DNA from 3 places in the Phenylobacterium terrae genome. Region 2 is predicted to be linked to each of the others. Evidence: predicted binding sites of a transcription regulator. Region 2 holds the regulator's gene; each other region holds the start of a gene.
The links. Region 2 encodes LexA, which represses DNA repair genes until DNA is damaged. Its sites were predicted from a motif close to ATGTTCNCNANNTGTTCT; they were not measured.

Region 1 (6,640 bases), on a different contig from region 2:
CCTAATGAGAAGAATAATTATGGGCCCGTCCTAGCAACTCCGCTGCGCCGGGGAAAGCGGCCGCTCTAGCCTTCCTCCTCCTCGTTTTCGGCGGCGCGCTGGTCGGCGGCGTCGCGCTTCTCGCGGGGGGCGTCGGTGCGCTGTCCGCCCTGGCCGTCGGGGCCGGTTGCTTCACCGTCGCGGCGGGGCTGCGGCGGGTCCTCACGCCAGGTGACGTCTTGGGGATGGGGCATGGCTGGCCTCCTGATTTAAGGTTCGGAGCCCAACCCGCGAGCGGCGGAAGATGTTTCGGCCAGATGCTTCCTGGTGGGATGAGCGGTTGGGGGGGGAGCGGTCAGCCGGCGGGCTGAAGCAGCCCAGGCGCCGGCGGCGCGGGCGCGGCGGCGGCTTCCTCGACCAGCCAGTCGCGGAACGCAGCCGCGGCGCTCTTGGGCGCGCCCGGCGGCAGCAGCAGGAAGAAGCGGGCCGGCGTGGGCACGAAGCCGTAGGGCGCCGCCAGCCGGCCCGTGGCGATGTCGCCGGCCACGTAGATCCAGGGGCTGAGGCCGGCGCCCAGTCCGGCGGCGGCGGCCTCCAGCATGTAGAACAGGTGCTCGAACTCGCGGTCGACGGGGGCGTGGGGAAGCCGCACGCCGCTGTGCGCCTCCCATTCGGCCCAGGCCGACAGGTGCGGGCGGGTGTGCAGCCGCGGGATGGTGTCGAGGCCGCCGCCGGCCGCCAGCAGGGCGGGGGCGACGACGGGCCCGTGGAAATTCTCCAAGAAGGGCAGGGCCTCCACCCCGTGCGAGGGCACGTGCTCGGCCAGCCGGATGGCCGCATCGAACGGCTGGCGCGCGAAGTCCACCGGCGCGAAGGACTCGGTGACCTTGACCCGGAACTCCGGGTGGCGGGCGTGGAAGCTCGGCAGGCGCGGGATCAGCCAGCGGATGGCGAAGGTGCCGACGCAGGAGAGCCTAAGCTCGTGCTCGGCCGCCGACTTAAGCTCCACGAAGCAGCGCTCGAGCTGGTCGAAGCTCGAAGACAGCGAGGCGGCCAGCCGCTGGCCGGCGTCCGTCAGGCGCAGCTTGTGGCGCGGCCCCTCCGTCAGGCGCAGACCAGTGTCCCGCTCCAGGCTGCGGATCTGGCGGCTCACCGCCCCGTGGGTGACGCAGAGCTCGTCCGCCGCCAGCGTCATCTGGCCCAGGCGGGCGAAGGCCTCGAAGGCGCGGAGCGCCCCGAGCGGCGGCAGCGTGCGTCGGGCCATGTGACCTCAGCTCACAAGAACCTTGTTCATATATCGTTTGTCGCACTGCAGCAACGTCCGCATCCTCCCCGTGGGATAAAGGTTGCGCCGCAACGCAAGGTGGCGCGAAGCGTGGGAGAGACCGGTGAACAAGCCTGTCGTCGTCGAGCGATTCCGCCCCGCCTGTCCGCCGCGGCCGAAGGCGCCGCCGTCCTACTGGAGCGCCATGTTCGGGGCCCAGTCGCGCAACCCGATCAACGGCTGGCCGAGGGCCTCGTTCGAGATCTCGCACGACAGCCGCCGGCTCCCGGGCTTCACCTACCACACGGTCAACGATCCCGAGCTGATCCAGCAGGTCCTCCTCGACAAGCAGCCGAGCTTCGGCAAGCCCGCGCTGATGAAGCGGCTGGCCGGCCGCTACATGGGCGGCAGCGTGTTCATGGAGGAGGGCGAGGCCTGGCGCGGCCAGCGCCGGCTGATGGCGCCGACCTTCACGCCGGTCGCGGTGTCCGCCTTCCATCCCATCTTCGTCGACGCGGCGCAGCGGACGGCCGACCGCTGGGCCGGCGAGGCGCCCGGCGTGCTGGACGTGGACGCCGAGGCCGTGCGCACCACCTTCGACGTGATCAGCCGGGCGCTGTTCTCGGCCGAGCATGGCCTCGGCACCGACGAGGCGGCCGAGCACGTGGAGAACCTGCTCGCCTCGGTGCTGCGGCCGGGCGCGATCCTCGGCGGCCTGGGATGGCTCGACCAGACCCGGCGCACGCGCAAGGGCCGGGCGGCGGAGGCCTTCCTGATCTCGCGCCTGTCGGCCTTCATCGCCGCTCGCCAGGCCGATCCGGACCCGCCGGCCGACTTCATGACCCAGATCCTGCGGGCTTTCGCCGCCGACCACCCGCCGGAGGCGGCCGCGCGGATGGCGCTCAGCAACGCGGTGGTCTTCCTGGTCGCCGGCCACGAGACGACGGCCCACGCGCTCGCCTGGACCCTCTACCTGCTCGCCAACGACCGGCAGGCGCAGGCCTGGGCGGCCGAGGAGGCGCGCGACGCCCTCAGCGGCGCCGCCACGCCCGCCGAGACGCTGGAGCGCCTGATCTACCTGCGCATGGTGCTGGAGGAGGCGCTCCGCCTCTATCCGCCCGCGCCGCGTCTGGAACGCGAGGCGGTCTGCGACGAGGAACTGGGCGACCTCAGGATCCGCAAAGGCGACTGGGTCGGCGTCTGGCCCTGGCTCGTCCACCGGCACAAGGCCCTGTGGCGCGACCCGGACCTGTTCGACCCGGAGAACTTCTCGCCGGAGGCCAAGGAGGGCCGCCACCGGTTCCAGTACATCCCCTTCGGGGCCGGTCCCAGGATCTGCATCGGCGCCCAGTTCGCCATGGCCGAGGCGCTGCTGGCGCTGGCCCACTGGCTGGCCAGGTACGAGTTCGATCCCGTGCCCGGCCACAAGGTCGAGCTGTTCTCGGACATGACGCTGAAGCCGATCGGCGGCATGCCCCTGCGGGTCTACGAGCGGTTCGGCTGAGCAGGAACGCGCCTCGTCCAATCTCCGCTGGGGCTTGCGACCGGGATGACGGAGAGGTCGAAACGCGAAATCGCTACGGCTCAGCTCGACAGAACAAAAGTGGAACATTAACTTGCGGGAATGGCCGTTCTCGACCTGAAGCGCAAGCTCGCGATCCTCTCGGACGCCGCCAAGTACGACGCGTCCTGCGCGTCCTCGGGGACGGAGAAGCGGGATTCCGTCGGCGGCCGCGGCGTCGGCTCGACGGAGGGGATGGGCATCTGCCACGCCTATGCGCCGGACGGCCGCTGCATCAGCCTGCTGAAGATCCTGCTGACCAACTTCTGCGTATACGACTGCGCCTATTGCGTGAACCGGGTGTCGTCGAACGTGCCTCGGGCGCGCTTTTCGGTGCAGGAGGTCGTCGATCTCACCCTGGGCTTCTACAAGCGCAACTACATTGAAGGCCTGTTCCTCTCCTCCGGCATCATCCAGAGCGCCGACTACACGATGGAGGCGCTGGTGCGGGTGGCCCGCACGTTGCGCGAGGTCCACGATTTCCGCGGCTACATCCACCTGAAGCTGATCCCCGAGGCCTCGCCGGAGCTGGTGAACGAGGCGGGCCTGTGGGCCGACCGGGTCTCGATCAACATCGAGCTGCCCAAGGACGAGAGCCTGGCCGCCTTCGCGCCCGAGAAGGACCTGGTCGGCATCAAGCGGTCGATGGGCAAGGTGCGGCTCGCGATCGACTCTGCGAAGGAGCCGGCCCGCACGGCGGCGGCGCCCGCCTACGCGCCGGCCGGCCAGTCCACCCAGATGATCGTCGGCGCAGACGGCGCCAGCGACGGCGAGATCCTGGCCCGCAGCGCCAGCCTCTACGGCGCCTACGGCCTTCGGCGCGTCTACTATTCCGCCTTCAGCCCGATCCCCGATGCGGCGGCGGCCCTCCCGCCGGTGAAGCCGCCCTTGATGCGCGAGCACCGCCTCTACCAGGCCGACTGGCTGATGCGCTTCTACGGCTTCGAGCGCGAGGAGATCGCGGCGACGGGCGAAGACCTGGACCTGGCGATCGACCCCAAGCTCGCCTGGGCCCTGAGGAACCGCGGCGCCTTCCCGGTCGACCTCAACCTCGCCGAGCGCGAGCGGCTGCTCCGCGTGCCGGGCCTGGGGGTGAAGAGCGTCGACAAGCTGCTCGAGGTGCGCCGCTACAAGCGCCTGCGCCTCGAAGACGTGAAGCGCGCCGCCCGCAGCCTGGAGAAGCTGAAGCCGTTCATCGTGGTGGAGGACTGGACGCCGGGCGGCCTGACCGACCGGGCCGACCTGCGCTCGCGCATCGCGCCCGGGCCGGAGCAGCTGAGGCTCTTCTGATGCGGCTGGTGCGCCTTGCCTCCGAGATCGACTTCGACGGCTGGCGGCGCGCCGCCCGCGCACTGCGAACGGAGGGCGTCGCGCCGGAGGCGGTGGTCTGGACCGTGGACGGGGAGGGCGACCTGTTCGCGGCCGGCCAGCCGGCGCTTGCCGCCGCCGCGCCTGCCTTCACCGTCCCGAAGGACTTCGTGGAGCTGGCCCAGGAGGCGATCCTGCACCGCTCGGACGAGCGGTTCGCGCTGATGTACCGGGTGCTCTGGCGGCTCGGCGCCGAGCCTGCCCTGATGCACATCGCCACCGATCCGGACGTCGCCCGACTTCGCGACATGGCCCGCAACGTCGACAAGGCCGCCCACAAGATGAAGGCCTTCGTGCGTTTCCGGCTGGTCAGCGATCCCGACCAGCCGGAGACCTACGCCGCCTGGTTCGAGCCGGCGCACCGGGTGGCCGAGAAGGTCGCCCCGTTCTTCGCCCGCCGGTTCACCAACGTGCGGTTCTCGATCCTGACGCCGGACGTCTGCGTCCACTGGGACGGCGAGCGGCTGGGCTTCTCGCCGGGCGCGGACCCGGCCGACGCGCCGGCCCATGACTCCCTCGAGGACTACTGGCGCACCTACTACGCGGCCATCTTCAACCCGGCCCGGCTGAAGGTCGCCCAGATGCAGAAGGAGATGCCCAAACGCTACTGGCGGAACCTGCCCGAGGCGCGGCTCATTCCCGAACTGATCGAGGCCGCCGAAAGCCGCACCGCCGCCATGGTCGCCCAGCCCCCGACCGAGCCCTCCCGCCGCATCGTCCGCCAGGCCGCCCGCGTCAGCCGCGACGCGACCTACGACGCCACGGTGCCCACCACCCTGGAGGAGGTCTGGGGTGGGGTGCAGGTCTGCCGCCGTTGCGAGCTCTACCGCGAAGGCACGCAAGGGGTGGCCGGCGAAGGGCCGAAGACCGCCAAGCTGATGTTCGTCGGCGAGCAGCCCGGCGACCAGGAGGACCTGGCCGGCAAGCCGTTCGTCGGGCCCGCCGGCAAGGTGCTGGACCGGGCCCTGGACGAGGCCGGCGTGCCGCGCGGCGAGACCTTCGTCACCAACGCCGTGAAGCACTTCCGCCACGAGCTGCGCGGCAAGCGGCGGCTGCACAAGACGCCGGACGCCGGCCACGTCGAGGCCTGCCGCTGGTGGCTGGACGCCGAGCGGGCGATCGTCCGGCCGCGGGTGATCGTCGCCCTGGGCGGGACCGCGGTGCTGTCGGTGTTCGGCAAGCCGATGGCCATCGGCAAGTTCCGCCAGCAGGCGATCCAGCTGCCGGACCAGGCCCAGGGCGTCGTCACCTACCACCCCTCCTACCTGCTCCGCGTCCCCGACGCCGAAGTCAAGGCCAAGGCCTTCGCCCTGTTCGTCGACGACCTGAAGTTCGCCTGGAAGCTGGCGGCGTAGTGACCTCTCCCCCCGCCTGGCGGGGGGAGAGGTCTAAGAGCGATTGACCACGCCTGCTTCTGCCGCCAAGCTGCGTTCGCTGAACAAGGACGCTCCCATGCGTGAGGTCATTTCCTAGCGGCGTGACGCCCCCGCTTCCCCGGCTCGCCTGAGCCGCGACCTCACCTGCTGTTCGGCAAACTCATTCATGGCTTTCTTTCGCAACGAGGCGATCAACCGCCTCAACCTGCACACCACGGTGCAGACCTTCGCCCAGGCCGGCGGGGGCGTCTTTTTCTTCGCGTTCCTGCTCGCGGCCGGCGTGCCGGCGCACTGGGCGCTCGCGGCCGAGGCCGCGGTGGTCGCCGGGCGGTTCGTCCTGCGGCCGGCGATCCTGCCCTTCGCCCGGCGGTGGGGGCTGAAGCCCCTGCTCATCGCCGGGGCGCTGGCCACGGCGCTGCCTTATCTGCTGCTGGCCCAGGTGAGCGGCGTCGGCGGAAAGCTCGCCATCCTGGCCCTCACCCGCTGCGTGGCCGAGGTGGTCTACTGGGTTTCGTACAACGCCTACTTCGCCAGCGTCGGCGACTCCGAACATCGCGGCCACCAGATCAGCGCCCGCGAGGCCGCGGTGGCGGCGGCGAGCGTCGCAGCGCCCCTTGTCGGCGCCTGGGCGCTGGTGAGCGCCGGGCCCGTCTGGATGTTCGCCGGCGTCGCCCTGGTACAGGCGCTGTCGGTCCTGCCGCTTCTCGGCGCCCCGAACGTTGCGGTGCGGAGCGAGGCGGCCGGCGTCCTTCGGTCCGCCCGGCTGACCATGGCGCTGAACGCCCTCGACGGCTGGATCGACAGCTTCTTCTTCTACGTCTGGCAGATCGTGCTGTTCGTGACCCTGGCCGAGAGCTTCTCGGCCTACGGCGGGGCGATGGCGCTGGCGGCGCTGGCCGGGGCGGCGTTCGGCCTGGTGCTGGGCCGGCACGTGGACCTGGGCGGCGGCCGGCGCGCGGCGCTGATCGCCTACACGGCCATGGGGCTGGTGGTGCTGGTCCGTTCGGCGGCGGCCGGGCACCCGGCCCTGGCGGTCGCGGCCAACGCGGCCGGGCCCGTGGCCATCGCCCTGCTGGCCCCGGCCGTGGGCGT
Region 2 (6,640 bases):
GCGGGGACCTATTTCGCCCTGCCGCGTGAGCCGAGCCTGGTCCTGGCGCTCGGGCTGCTGGCGCTCGCAGGCCTTGCGGGGCTGGCCGCCGTGCGCTGGGCCGGCGGGCGAGCCGTCGGCGTGCTGGTGCTGCTGGCGGCGTTCGGCCTGGCCGGCTTCTCGGCCGCCAAGCTGCGGGCCTGGCGGGTGGCCGCGCCCGTGGTCCTTGAAGCGACCGGACCGCGCACGGTCTCAGGCTGGGTGGTGGACGTGGCGAGCCCGGGGCAGGGCGGGCAGCGGCTGTTGCTGGCGCCGGTGCGGATCAGCGGGATGGCGCCCGAGGCGACGCCGGTCCGGGTGCGGGTGACCCTCAGAGACGGCCAGGCGCCGCCGGATCCCGGCTCGGCCGTCGCCCTGCGCGCCATCCTCAATCCGCCGCCGCCGCCCGCCAGCCCCGGCGCCTACGACTTCGCGCGCGACGCCTGGTTCGAGAGCATCGGGGCGGTGGGCTTTTCCCTGACGCCGGTCCGCGAGACGGCTCTCGATTCGCCGCCGTCCCGGCTGCGGCTGACCATGCAGGTGAACGCCATCCGCTGGGCCCTGGCCGAGAAGATCGTGGCCACCATGGGCGTGGAGACTGGCGGCCTGGCGGCGGCGATGGTCACCGGCCACGAGGCCTTCATCCCGCGCGAGCAGGTGGAGGCCATGCGGGCCGCGGGGCTGGCCCACATCATCTCCATCTCCGGCCTGCACATGGCCATCGTCGGCGGCTTCGTCTTCTTCGCCCTGCGCCTGGGGATCGCCGCCTGGCCCTGGCTGGCGCTGCGGATCAACGCGAAGAAGGCCGCCGCAGTCGCCGGGTTGGCGGCCGTGGCCGGCTATCTGGTCATCTCCGGCTCGCCGCCGCCGGCCGAGCGGGCGGCCATCACCGCCGGCGTCGCGTTCGCGGCGATCCTGTTCGACCGGCGGGCGATCACCCTGCGCGGCCTGGCGATCGCCGCCCTGATCATCCTGGCGGCCCAGCCGGAGGCGGTGACCACGCCGGGCTTCCAGATGTCGTTCGCCGCCACCGCGGCCCTGGTGGCGCTCGCCGAGGCCTGGAACCGGCCGATCCGCGAGATCGAGACGCCCTGGTGGATCCGCGCGCCCCAGGCGGCCGGCGTCTGGATCGCCGCCAGCGTGGGGGCGAGCTTCGTGGCGGGCCTGGCCACCGGCCCCTTCGCCATGCAGCACTTCAACCGCGTCGCGACCTGGGGCCTGATCGCCAATCTGCTGACCGCGCCGATCTCCTCGTTCGTGATGATGCCGGCCCTGGCCATCGGCGCGGCCCTGACGCCGGTGGGCCTCGGCGAGCTGCCGCTGAAGGCCGCCGGCTGGGCCATCGGGCTGATGACCGGGATCGCCGAACGGGCCGCCGCCGCGCCCAGCGCCACCCTGATCGTGCCCAGCGCGCCGGCCTGGACCCTGCCGGCCGCCTTCGTCGGCATCCTGTGGGTCTGCATCTGGCGCGGCCGGCTGCGTTGGGCCGGGGTCCCCTTCGCGCTGGCGGTGGCGCTGACGCCGAAACCGGCGGTCCCGGACGTCTGGATCGCTTCCGACGGGGCGGCGGTGGCGGTGCGCAACGGCCGCGAGGCGGTGCTGCTGAGGCCGGGCGCCAAGCGCTTCGCCGCCGACCTGTGGGCGCGTCGCCGCGGGCTGACGGTCGACGAGACGCCGGAGACGCTGTTCGACTGCGACCGCTGGACCTGCCGGCCCATCGCCGCCGACCCGGCGCTGAAGGTGGCCGCCAGCTTCAGCCGCCGGCCGATCAAGCCGGCCGAACGGGAGCGTCTGTGCGCCGAGGCCGAGGTGATCGTCGTCCGCAGCCTGCCTCAGGGACCGGTCTGCCCCGGGAAGGTGGTGTTGACCGGCCGCGACTTCGCCCGCGGCGGGTCGGTCGAGCTATGGCGACGGCCCGACGGCTGGCGCATCCGCTGGGCTCAGGAGATGCGCGGCTGGCGGCCCTGGAGCTGGTCGGCGGACGGGGCCGAACCGAACGGGTGAGCGGCTAGTGGTAGCGGCGGATCAGGCCCACCAGGCGGCCCTGCACGGCCACCTGGTCGGGGCCGTAGATGCGGGTCTCGTAGGCGGGGTTGGCGGCCTCCAGGGCGATCGAGGCGCCCTTGCGGCGCAGCCGCTTGAGGGTGGCTTCCTCGCCCTTGACCAGCGCCACGACGATGTCGCCGGAGTTGGCGGTGTCGGTCTTGCGGATGACCACGAAGTCGCCGTCCAGGATGCCGGCGTTGATCATCGAATCGCCGCTGATCTCCAGCACGTAGTGTTCGCCGGCGCCGAGGATGGTCTCGGGCACCTGCAGCCGGTCGCGCTCGTGCTGGATAGCCTCGATGGGCGTGCCGGCGGCGATGCGGCCCAGGATCGGCAGCTCGCGCACGTCGTTGGCCGCCACCGGGGCCGAGGCGGGCGCCTCGACCAGCTGGGGCTTGAAGGCGCCGCGGCCCTTGGGCGGCGCGGTCGCCGTCGCCTGCTGCGGCAGCTTCACCACCTCCAGCGCCCGGGCCCGGTGGGGCAGGCGGCGCAGGAAGCCGCGCTCCTCCAGGGCGGTGATCAGGCGGTGGATGCCCGACTTGGACGCCAGGTCCAGGGCGTCCTTCATCTCGTCGAACGAGGGGGAGACGCCGGTCTCCTTGATCCGCTCATGGATGAACATGAGCAGTTCGTGCTGTTTGCGGGTCAACATGGCCGAGGAGCCCTTCGGGAACAAAGCGCCAACTTCAGGAATGTTCTCTAGGTGTTCCTGGTTAATGTCAAGTTACGGCGCCGGCGCAGGTTCGCGCGTGTCATTTCAGCAGTTTAGCTTCGCCGCGGGGGCGGCTCATCCAGCCCTTTGGCGCGACTCAGCTTGCGCTCTTCTGCGTCAGGCCTTGGCCGCGGGCCGGCGGGCCAGCAAGGCGCCGAGCGCGCCGCCGGCGGCGCCGGTCACCGCCGAGCTCGCGGTCCCGAGAAGCAGGAGCATGGGCTCGACGTCGCCCAGCGCCAGGCTGACGGCGATGCCGATCAGGCCGCAGAGGCCGCCGGCGATCGCGCCGCCGAGGGCGCCGGCCCGCAGGCCGGCCCTGGCCAGCAGGGCGTAGACGAGGCCCGCGATCAGCGAGATTCCCATACCGCCGACCGCGAACATGGCGGCGACGGCGGGCTCGGAATGGCCCCACAGCACCATGATCAGCTGCAGGACGGTTCCGACGGCGGTTGCGAGGAATAGCGGGCGCAGCATTTCGCGCCTCCCTGGATTGATCCCCGCTCAAGCTGCGCCGGCGCCCGGTCTGCGTCAATCCGCAGACCGCCGTTCGGTGACTAGCCGCCGAGGAGCGCGCGGGTGGCCGCCTCGACGTCCGGCTGGCGCATCAGGCTCTCGCCGACCAGCATGGCCCGCGCGCCGCAGCGCTCCAGCCGGGCCACGTCCAGGGTCGTGAAGATGCCGCTCTCGGTGACCAGCAGCGCATCGCCAGGCGCCAGCGGCGCCAGACGCTCGGTGACGCCCAGGTCGGTCTCGAAGGTGCGCAGGTTGCGGTTGTTGACGCCGATCAGCTTGGCGCCGAGCTTCCTGGCCCGGGCCATCTCGGCCTCGTCGTGCACCTCGACCAGCACGTCCATCCCCCAGCGCTGCGCTTCGGACATCAGCGCCTTGGCGACCTCGTCGTCGACCATGGCCAGGATCACCAGCACCGCATCCGCGCCGATGGCCCGGCTCTCGACCACCTGCCAGGGATCGACCAGGAAGTCCTTGCGCAGCACCGGCAGTTCGACGGCGTTGCGGGCGGCGACGAGGAACCGCTCGTGCCCCTGGAAGCTCGGCTCGTCGGTCAGCACCGAGAGGCAGGCCGCCCCGCCCAGCTCGTAGGCGCTGGCCAGGATCGGCGGGTCGAAGTCCTCCCGGATCAGCCCCTTGGAGGGCGAGGCCTTCTTGATCTCGGCGATCAGGGCCAGGCGGCCCGGGGCGTGGGCGGCCTCCAGCGCGGCGCGGAAGCCGCGGGGCGCGGAGGCGTGGCGGGCGTCCCACTCCAGGTCCGAGAAGCCGATCTTGGCCTTCCGCTCGGCCACTTCCTGGGCCTTGTAGGCGGCGATGCGGTCGAGGATGTCGCTCATGCGTGGGTCGCGGCCGTCAGCTTGTCGAGGGCGCCCTGGGCGCGGCCGTCGTCGATGACGGCGGCGGCGAGTTCCACGCCTTCGCGCAGGGTCTCGACGCGGTCGGAGATCAGCAGCGCCGCAGCGGTGTTCAGCAGCACGACGTCCCGGTAGGGGCCCTTGGAGCCGGCCAGGAGTTCGCGCAGGGCGCGGGCGTTGTGGGCCGGATCGCCGCCCACCAGGTCGGCCAGCGCCGCCCGCGGCAGGCCGACCGCCTCCGGCGTGATGGTGAACAGCCGCACCTGGCCCTCGCGCAACTCGGCCACATGGGTCTCGCCCGTGGTGGTGATCTCGTCCATGCCCTGGCCGTGGGCCACCCAGGCGCGCGTCGTCCCGAGCGCGCCGAGCACCTTGGCCAGCGGCTCGACCCAGCGGTCGGAGAAGACCCCGAGCAGCTGGCGCTGGGCGCTGGCCGGGTTGGACAGCGGGCCCAGGAGGTTGAAGACGGTGCGGAAGCCCAGCTCGGCGCGCACCGGCGAGACGTGCCGCATGGCGCTGTTGTGGGCCTGGGCGAACATGAAGCAGATGCCGGCCTCGTCCAGCGCCCGGCGGTGCTGTTCGAGCGTCGCGCTGATGTTGACGCCGAGCTCGGCCAGCACGTCGGCCGTGCCGGAGCGGGAGGAGAGGGCCCGGTTGCCGTGCTTGGCGACCTTCAGCCCCGCGCCGGCCGCAACGAAGCCCACGGCGGTGGAGATGTTGAGCGTGTGCAGCCCGTCGCCGCCGGTGCCGCAGACGTCGATCACCTCGTACGGCAGGTCGAGCTTCAGCGCCGCGGCGCGCATGGCGCGGGCGCAGGCGGTGATCTCGCCCACCGTCTCACCGCGCATGCGCATGGCGGTCAGGGCCGCGGCGACCTGGGCCGGCGTCGGCTCGCCCTGCAGGCAGGCGGCGAAGAAGGTCTGGGCGTCGTCCTCGCTCAGGGTCGCGCCGTCCGCGAGCCGGGAGAGCAGGGGCTTGAAGGCGTCGGACACGGGCGTCAGGCGTGCGCCAGGCGCGAGGCTTTCGCCAGGCGGAGGAAGTTGGCCAGGAGGTCGTGGCCGCCCTCGGTGGCGATGGATTCGGGGTGGAACTGGACGCCGAAGATCGGCCGCGTCCTGTGCTGCACGCCCATGATCTCGCCGTCGTCCGTCCAGGCGGTCACCTCCAGCTCGGCGGGGAGGGTGTCCTCCTTGATCGCCAGGCTGTGGTAGCGGGTGGCGGTGAAGGGGTTGGGCATGCCTTCGAACACGCCCTTGCCGGTGTGATGGATGGCGCTGGTCTTGCCGTGCATGATCGACTTGGCCCGCACCACCTCGCCGCCCAGCGCCTGGCCGATGGACTGGTGGCCGAGGCAGACGCCGAGGATCGGCAGGTCCTCCGGCGCGCCGTTCAGCAGCGGCAGGCAGATCCCGGCCTCGTTCGGCGTGCACGGTCCCGGCGACAGCAGCACGCCGTCGGGCTTCAGGCCCAGCGCGTCCTGCACGCTGATGGCGTCGTTGCGATAGACGGCCGTCTCCGCCCCAAGCTCGTTCAGGTAGTGGACGAGGTTGTAGGTGAAGCTGTCGTAGTTATCGATGACCAGGATCATGACGCCTCTCTAGGCTGTGATCATTACGACGCCAAGACCGCGTTGCGCCGCGCGCCGCAGGCGCCGATAACGGCGTCTTCCATGCCGCCCGCCGATTCCATCCTCGATCCGCTCGCCATAGCCAGAGCCCGCCGCCTGCTCGCCACCCCCGTGCGCCGCGAGCGCGTGTGGCCGACCCTGGCGGCCGCGGGGTTCGCAGCGGTGGGGGCGATGGTGCTGGCCAGCGCGATGATCTTCATGGCGCCGGTCGGGCCGGCCACGGAGCAGCTCGAGCGATAGCGGGCGCCCACGCGCGACCTCCTCGCCAGCTTCGCAGGAACGGAAGGGTCGCTCCGGGTTGCGGCGGTGAACGGCGGGGCCTGGTCACCTCCGGCGGAGAAGCCGTTCTCCGACCTCCTGTTGGGCGAGGAAGTCCTGCATCATCCTGGCGACGTCGTCGCCGGCTCCCAACGGCACGAAGGATTTCCCTCCGTACCAGCTCACACAGGCCTGGCCGTCCTTCAGGCTGAAGACGACGCCGTTCGGGGCGCGGTGGGGGCCGTTCAGCCATAGAGGGTCCGCACCGACCTTCCGGATGGCCCAGGCCGTTGCGATGATCAGGACCGCGGTGACGCCGAACACAAGGAGGCCGAACAGGTCGCTGGGCGTTTCGAAGAGTTCGAAGCGTGGCCCCACGAACAGGAAGTCGCCGAGGGCCGCGGAGGCGAGGGCGACGGCGCCGGCCGCTCGCCAGTCGAGCAGGAGGGCTGTGAGCGTCACGAAGGGCAGGTAGGTGATAAACGCTGTGCCCTGAACGACCTCGTCCACAGACGCGTAGACGAGCGTCGGCGCCGTGATCGCCGCCAGCGCGCAAAGCAGCATCGGCATTCCCGTGAGAGGCGGGGCGGAAAGCCACTTCCTCAACAGGACCGT
Region 3 (6,640 bases), on a different contig from region 2:
AGGCAGGTGTCGATGCCGAGGACGATCACAGGCTGGGGCGCTCCAGGCGCCAGCAGCCGTCGAGCCTGGCGAACGTGTCCTGCATCCAGTCCGCCAGGGCCGAGCCGTCGGAGCCGCGCACCTCGATGGAGGCGCTGCGGCCGTTGCGCCAGCGCGCCTGGTCGGCCCAGAGCAGGTAGCTGTCGCCGTCGGCGGCCGGCCCGGCGGGGGCGCTCTTGCCGATCCCCGGCACGTCCAGCCCCGGCATCTGCAGGCGCTCCAGGCGCCGGGCGGCCTCGGCCAGGGCCGGGCAGCTGCGGGTATCGGTCCAGTCGATGTAGGCGGGTCCGCCCTGGGCGCGCACGCGGCGGGCGACCAGCACCGGCGCATCGCCCTTGCGGGCCGCATAGAGGGTCACGCCGCGGGTGTAGGCGGCCTCGGCCCGGCCGCCGTAGTGGGCGAAGGCGCCCCACGGCCGCACGGCGCCGAACGGAGCGGACTTGATCTCCGGCCAGTCGTCGTCGGCCGCGAATGCGGGCGTGGCGAGCGCTGCGGAAAGGCCCGCCAGGACAGCCGGAAGCGTGCGCATGGAGCCGGTCAGAGGGCCTGTTCGACCCGGGTGACCTCGGGCACGTAGTGCTTGAGCATGTTCTCGACGCCGGCCTTCAGGGTGGCGCTCGAGGAGGGGCAGCCCGAGCAGGCGCCGCGCATGTTCAGCCACACCACCCCGGTGTCCGGCTCGAAGCGGTCGAACAGGATGTCGCCGCCGTCCTGGGCCACGGCCGGGCGGATGCGGGTGTCCAGCAGCTCCTTGATCTCGGCCACCACCTGGGCGGTGTCGCCCTCGTAGGCCGTCTCGGCGTGGCCGCCCGCGGCGCCGGCGTCCTCGAACAGCGGCCGGCCGGAGGTGAAGTGGTCCATGATGGCCGCCAGGATCGGCGCCTTCAGGTGGGCCCAGGCCGCGCCGGGATGCTTGCCGACGGTCAGGAAGTCCGGCCCGAAGAAGACCCGGGTGACGCCCTCGATATCGAACAGGTCGGTCGCCAGCGGCGAGGCCGCGGCCTCGTCCACGTTGCGGAAGTCGCGCGAGCCCTCGCCCATGACGTCGCGGCCGGGCAGGAACTTCAGCACCTCGGGGTTCGGGGTGGCTTCGGTCTGGATGAACATGGGCAAGATGTGGCCCGCGCGGGGCCGCGGTGCAAGTCACCGCAGGGGCGAGCGCGCTTGCGCGACGGCGCGGGATCGTCGATCCCTGGCCCCATGGCCCATCCGGTCCCGCCGCCGCCCCTGTCCGACGCGCCGCTGGCGCCGGGCCTCTACGTCGTGGCGACGCCGATCGGCAACCTGCGCGACATCACCCTGCGGGCGCTGGACGTGCTGAAGGGCGCGGACCTGATCCTGGCCGAGGACACCCGGGTGAGCGGCAAACTGCTCGCCGCCTACGGCGTCTCCGGCAAGCTGGAGCGCTACGACGAACACGCCGCCGAGCGTGTCCGGCCCAAGGTGATGGCGGCGCTGGCCGAGGGCGGCCGCGTCGCGCTGGTCTCGGACGCCGGCACGCCGCTGGTCTCCGACCCCGGCTACCGGCTGGTGCGCGAGGCGGTCGAGGCTGGCGCGCGGGTCTATCCGATCCCGGGCGCCTCGGCGCTGCTGGCGGGCCTGTCGGTGGCGGGCCTGCCCACCGACCGGGTGCTGTTCGCCGGCTTTCCGCCGCCGAAGTCGGCCGCGCGGCGCAGCTTCTTCGAGGAGGTGGCCGGGGTGCGGGCGACGCTGGTCTTCTTCGAAGGCGGCTCGCGGCTGGCGGCGAGCCTGGCCGACATGGCCCAGGTGTTCGGCCCCCGCGAGGCGGTCGTCGCGCGCGAGCTCACCAAGCTCTACGAGACGGTGATCCGCGGCCCGTTGCCGAACCTGGCCGCCGACCCCGCCCTGCAGGCGCCGAAGGGCGAGATCGTGGTGCTGGTGGGGCCGGGCCGCGAGGCCGCCGCCACCGCCGACGAAGCCGACCGGGCGCTGGCCGAGGCCCTGACCCGGCTGAAGCCGGGGGACGCGGCCGCCGAAGTCGCCAAGGCGCTGGGCCTGAACCGCCGCGACCTCTACCGCCGCGCCATGGCCCTGAAGGAGGCGGAGCGATGAGCCAGGCGCGCAGCGCCCGCGGCGCGGCCGCGCGCCGCTCCGGACGCCGCGGCGAGGTGCTGGCGGCGTTCTGGCTGATGCTGAAGGGCTACCGCATCCTGGGCTTTCGCCTGCGCACGCCGCAGGGCGAGATCGACCTTCTCGCCTACCGCCGGGGCGTGCTGGCGGTGGTCGAGGTGAAGCGTCGCACAGGGCTGATCGAGGCGCTGGAGGCGGTCGCGCCCGATCAGCGCGAGCGGCTCCGCCGCGCCGGCGCGGCGATCGCGGCCAGACGGCCTACCCTGGCGGGTGCGTCGGTTCGCCTCGATCTTCTCGCGCTCGCTCCGGGTAAGCTCCCCAGGCATCATCCCGACGCCTGGAACGGCACGTGATACACACCACGATCAGAATGACGCGCGACGACGCCGAGACCATCCTGACAGAGGCGGGCGAGGCCTCCGACGGGGACTTCCCCCTGCTGGAGGCGGCGATCGCCTGCGCCGTGCACGAGGAACCCGAGCGCGACCCGCAGTCGGCGCGCGACCTGGCCCAGGCCGGCGTCGAGCGCCTGACCCAGCGGCTGTCCAGCGAGAGCCCGGAAGAGGCGCTGGCCGAGACCCTGTCCGGCGACCTGCGCCTGTCCGGCGACCTGTTCACCTACGAAGACCCGGACAACGCCGACGTCGTCGCCGTCGCCGCCCGCCGCAAGGGGCTGCCGGTGGCGCTGGGCATCTACTACCTGCACGTGGCGCGCCGCTGCGGCCTCGTCGTCCAGGGCGTCGACTTCCCCGGCCACTTCCTGCTGCGGATCGAGACCGACGAAGGCCCGCTGGCGCTCGACCCGTTCAGCGAGGGCCGGGTGGTGCTGCCGTCCGAGCTCACCCGCCGGGCGCTGCACGCAGGCCTGACTCCCAACGTCGCCGACCGGCTCGACCGGCTGATGGCGCCGGTGCCCGACCGGGCCGTGCTGATTCGGCTGCAGAACAACATCTTCGCCCGCGCGGCGGCGGTGAAGGACTTCGCCCGCGCCGAGCGCGCCGCCCTGCGCCGGGCCCTGCTGGATCCCAAGGACCACCGGCCCTGGCTGGACGTCGCCGCCGCCCGCGAAGGGCAGGGGGCGCTGGCCGGCGCGCTCGAGGCGCTCGCCAAGGCGACCACCCTCGACGGCGGCGCGGCGCTGGCCGCCCGCGCCCAGCGCGAACGGGTTCGGCTCCGGCTGAACTAGCGCCGGGGGCTTCGCGGGCCTATCTCCTCACCTTCGCTGTGAGGAGAGCCCCATGAGCCTGAAGGTCGCCGTCCAGATGGACCCCCTGGAAGGGATCAACATCGAGGGCGATACGACCTTCCTGATGATGCTCTCGGCCCAGGACCGGGGGCACAGCCTGTTCGTCTACACGCCCGACAAGCTGTCCCTCGAGGACGGCCGGGTGACCGCCCGCGGCCGGACGGTGACCGTCCAGCCGGTGAAGGGCGCGCACGCCACGTTCGGCGCCGAACAGCGGGTGGACCTCTCGGACTACGACGTCGTCCTGCTGCGCCAGGATCCGCCGTTCGACATGGCCTACATCACCACCACCCACTTCCTGGAGCGGATCCATCCGAAGACCCTGGTGGTGAACAACCCGGCCGAGGTGCGCAACGCGCCCGAGAAGCTGTTCGTGACCGGCTTTCCCGGCGTCCAGCCGCCGACCCTGATCACCTCCGACGTGGCGGCGATCTACGACTTCCGCGAACGCCACAAGGACATCGTGCTCAAGCCCCTCTACGGCGGCGGCGGCTCCGGCGTGGCGCGGCTGATGGCCGACGATCCCAATCTCGACGCCATGCTCGACCTGCACGCGATGATCGGCCGCGAGCCGCTGATCGCCCAGAAGTTCCTCCCCGCCGTCTCCAAGGGCGACAAGCGGATCCTGCTGGTGGACGGCGAGCCGGTGGGGGCGATCAACCGGGTGCCCAACGCCGGGCAGGTGCGCTCGAACCTGCGGGTGGGCGGAACGGCCCAGCCGGTCGAGCTGACGGCGCGCGACCTGGAGCTGTGCGGGATCATCGGGCCGGAGCTGAAGCGCCGGGGCCTGCTGTTCGTGGGCATCGACGTCATCGGCGACTTCCTCACCGAGATCAACGTCACCTCGCCGACCGGCGCCCAGCAGCTGAAGCGGTTCACCGGCGTCGACGCCACCGACCTCATGTGGCAGCGGATTGAGGCGCTTCGGGCGGAAGGCTGAGTCCCGCACGCCGGTTGCACGTCTAAGTTACAGAACCGTCTCGCTTTCCCGGTAAGTTCGATATTTGTTCTTGATCTGAGCCGTCCTGCGTGCTCAGGATGTGGATAACTAAGGACTTTTTCGGCGTGGGAGGGGAGATGGCGGCGCGGGTCGTCACCGTCGCGTTCGAGGGCGTCGAGGCCCGCCGCGTCGACGTCGAGGTCCAGTTCACCCGCGGCGAACACGCCTTCGTCCTCGTCGGCCTGGGCGGCAAGGCCGTCGCCGAGAGCCGCGAGCGGGTGCGGGCCGCCTTCATGGGGCTCGGCCTGTCGCTGCCGGGCAAGCGGATCATCGCCAACCTCGCCCCCGCCGACCTGCCCAAGGAAGGCAGCCACTACGACCTGCCGATCGCCCTGGCCGTGATGGCCGGCATGGGGGTCCTGCCGCCGGACGTCCTGAACGAGTGGGCCGCCATGGGCGAGCTGTCCCTCGACGGGCGGATCGTCGGCGTCGCCGGCGCGCTGCCGGCGGCGATCGCGGCCGGCGGCATGGGGCTGGGCCTGATCTGCCCGGAGGCCTGCGGCCCGGAAGCGGCCTGGGCCGGCGAGACCAAGATCCTCGCCGCCCCGTCGCTCATCGCCATCGTCAACCACTTCCGCGGCGGGCAGATCCTGGCCGCGCCGGAACCCGGCCGGATGCGCGACGGCGAGCGGGTCCCGGACCTGCGCGAGGTGAAGGGCCAGGAGAACGCCAAGCGGGCGCTGGAGATCGCCGCGGCCGGCGGCCACAACATCTCCTTCGTCGGCCCGCCCGGCTCGGGCAAGTCGATGATGGCCCAGCGGCTGCCGGGCCTGCTTCCGCCGCTCTCCCCGGAGGAGCTGCTGCAGACCTCCATGGTCCACTCGGTGGCCGGCCTGATCGCCAAGGGCGAGCTGACGAGGGCCCGGCCGTTCCGCGCGCCCCACCACTCGGCCAGCATGGCCGCGCTCACCGGCGGCGGCCTGCGCGCCAAGCCGGGCGAGGTCTCGCTGGCGCACAACGGCGTGCTGTTCCTCGACGAGCTGCCGGAGTTCTCGGCCCAGGCGCTGGATTCGCTGCGCCAGCCGCTGGAGACCGGCGAGGTGATGGTCGCCCGGGCCAACGCCCACGTGCGCTATCCGGCCAGGTTCCAGCTTGTGGCGGCGATGAACCCCTGCCGCTGCGGCCTGGGCGGGGCCGGCAAGGGCGCCTGCGGACGTGCGCCGCGCTGCCAGGGCGACTACCAGCGCCGGGTCTCGGGCCCGCTGATGGACCGCATCGACCTGCAGATCGAGGTGCCGCCGGTCACCGCGGCGGACCTGGCCCTGCCGCCGCCGGCCGAGGGCACCGCCGAGGCCGCGGCGCGGGTCGCCGCCGCCCGGGCGCTGTCGGGCGAGCGCGCGGCCGGCGCCGGGAGCGGCGCGCCGCCCCTCAACGCTCAGGCCGACGGCGACTGGCTGGAGGCCATCTGCGCCCTCGACGCGCCCGCCCGGTCGCTGCTCTCGAGAGCCGCCGAGGCCGGCGGCCTCACCGCCCGCGGCTGGACCCGCACCCTGCGTCTGGCCCGCACCATCGCCGACCTGGAGGGCGCCGGCGCGGTGCGGCGCGTCCACGTCGCCGAGGCGCTGATCTACCGGCGGGTCGGCGCGCCGGCGGCGGCGGCCGCGCTGGGCTGACGCGCCCCGGTGACCTGGCGCCCTGCGGACCGCTAGGACGGGGCCTGCCTGCGACCGGCCCCGCGCCAGGTCTCCCAGGCGCCGAAGCCGAGGGGCAACAGCACCATGTAGCTCCAGATGATCATGCCGGTGACGTAGCTGCGCGCCCGGACCGTGGGATCGACGACGATCGCCACGTGAGTGATCACGATCAGCAACTCGAACGCCGCGCACCAGAGGACCCACCACCGCGTCGTCCTGAGCGCCAGCGTGACGAGCACCGTCAGCAGCGCCATGTCGGCGACCAGCACCAGGTACTCCGGCTCGACCCAGTCGCTGCTGACGGCGAGCTTGCTGGCGAGAGTGTTGGCCAGCAGGGCCGCAGCGACGATCCGTTCATCTCGGCCGCCCCGCCAGAGGGCGAGGAAGCAGATCGTGAACTGGACGATGTTGCCGATCGTGGAGACGAGCATCCGAGGGTTGCAAGCCGAGTGGTCGAGCCGCTCGACTTGCGCAGCCCTCGGGCCGGAATTCAAGTCGGCTGTCGCGCCGGCTAGGCGGCGTCGACCTGCCGGAGGTTGGGGCGGATGAGCGCCCCCGACGGCGGCTTCGTGGCGCCCGCGTCATTCATCGTCACGGCGCCCAGACCGATCTGGGTCTTGGCTTCGTCGA

Region 1: ACFSC0_RS02195 (putative DNA modification/repair radical SAM protein) is a predicted target of LexA. The motif match lies at 2,838-2,855, and genes of this name have one in related genera.
Region 3: ACFSC0_RS08255 (YifB family Mg chelatase-like AAA ATPase) is a predicted target of LexA. The motif match lies at 4,370-4,387, and genes of this name have one in related genera.

The regions. Positions count from the first base shown of each region.
Region 1 is NZ_JBHUEY010000001.1:439,856-446,495, reverse strand. It holds gene ACFSC0_RS02210 (hypothetical protein) at 66-233, opposite strand; gene ACFSC0_RS02205 (LysR substrate-binding domain-containing protein) at 335-1,243, opposite strand; gene ACFSC0_RS02200 (cytochrome P450) at 1,368-2,747, shown strand; gene ACFSC0_RS02195 (putative DNA modification/repair radical SAM protein) at 2,868-4,094, shown strand; gene ACFSC0_RS02190 (UdgX family uracil-DNA binding protein) at 4,094-5,527, shown strand; gene ACFSC0_RS02185 (hypothetical protein) at 5,715-6,640, shown strand, end outside.
Region 2 is NZ_JBHUEY010000006.1:360,220-366,859, forward strand. It holds gene ACFSC0_RS16150 (ComEC/Rec2 family competence protein) at 1-2,022, shown strand, start outside; gene lexA (transcriptional repressor LexA) at 2,027-2,716, opposite strand; gene ACFSC0_RS16160 (hypothetical protein) at 2,894-3,250, opposite strand; gene trpC (indole-3-glycerol phosphate synthase TrpC) at 3,331-4,122, opposite strand; gene trpD (anthranilate phosphoribosyltransferase) at 4,119-5,132, opposite strand; gene ACFSC0_RS16175 (anthranilate synthase component II) at 5,138-5,728, opposite strand; gene ACFSC0_RS16180 (hypothetical protein) at 5,810-6,007, shown strand; gene ACFSC0_RS16185 (DUF4118 domain-containing protein) at 6,092-6,640, opposite strand, start outside.
Region 3 is NZ_JBHUEY010000001.1:1,635,237-1,641,876, forward strand. It holds gene tsaB (tRNA (adenosine(37)-N6)-threonylcarbamoyltransferase complex dimerization subunit type 1 TsaB) at 1-26, opposite strand, end outside; gene ACFSC0_RS08225 (hypothetical protein) at 26-568, opposite strand; gene ACFSC0_RS08230 (NifU family protein) at 577-1,146, opposite strand; gene rsmI (16S rRNA (cytidine(1402)-2'-O)-methyltransferase) at 1,240-2,112, shown strand; gene ACFSC0_RS08240 (YraN family protein) at 2,109-2,483, shown strand; gene ACFSC0_RS08245 (SirB1 family protein) at 2,501-3,316, shown strand; gene gshB (glutathione synthase) at 3,369-4,316, shown strand; gene ACFSC0_RS08255 (YifB family Mg chelatase-like AAA ATPase) at 4,454-5,989, shown strand; gene ACFSC0_RS08260 (hypothetical protein) at 6,022-6,441, opposite strand; gene ACFSC0_RS08265 (hypothetical protein) at 6,522-6,640, opposite strand, start outside.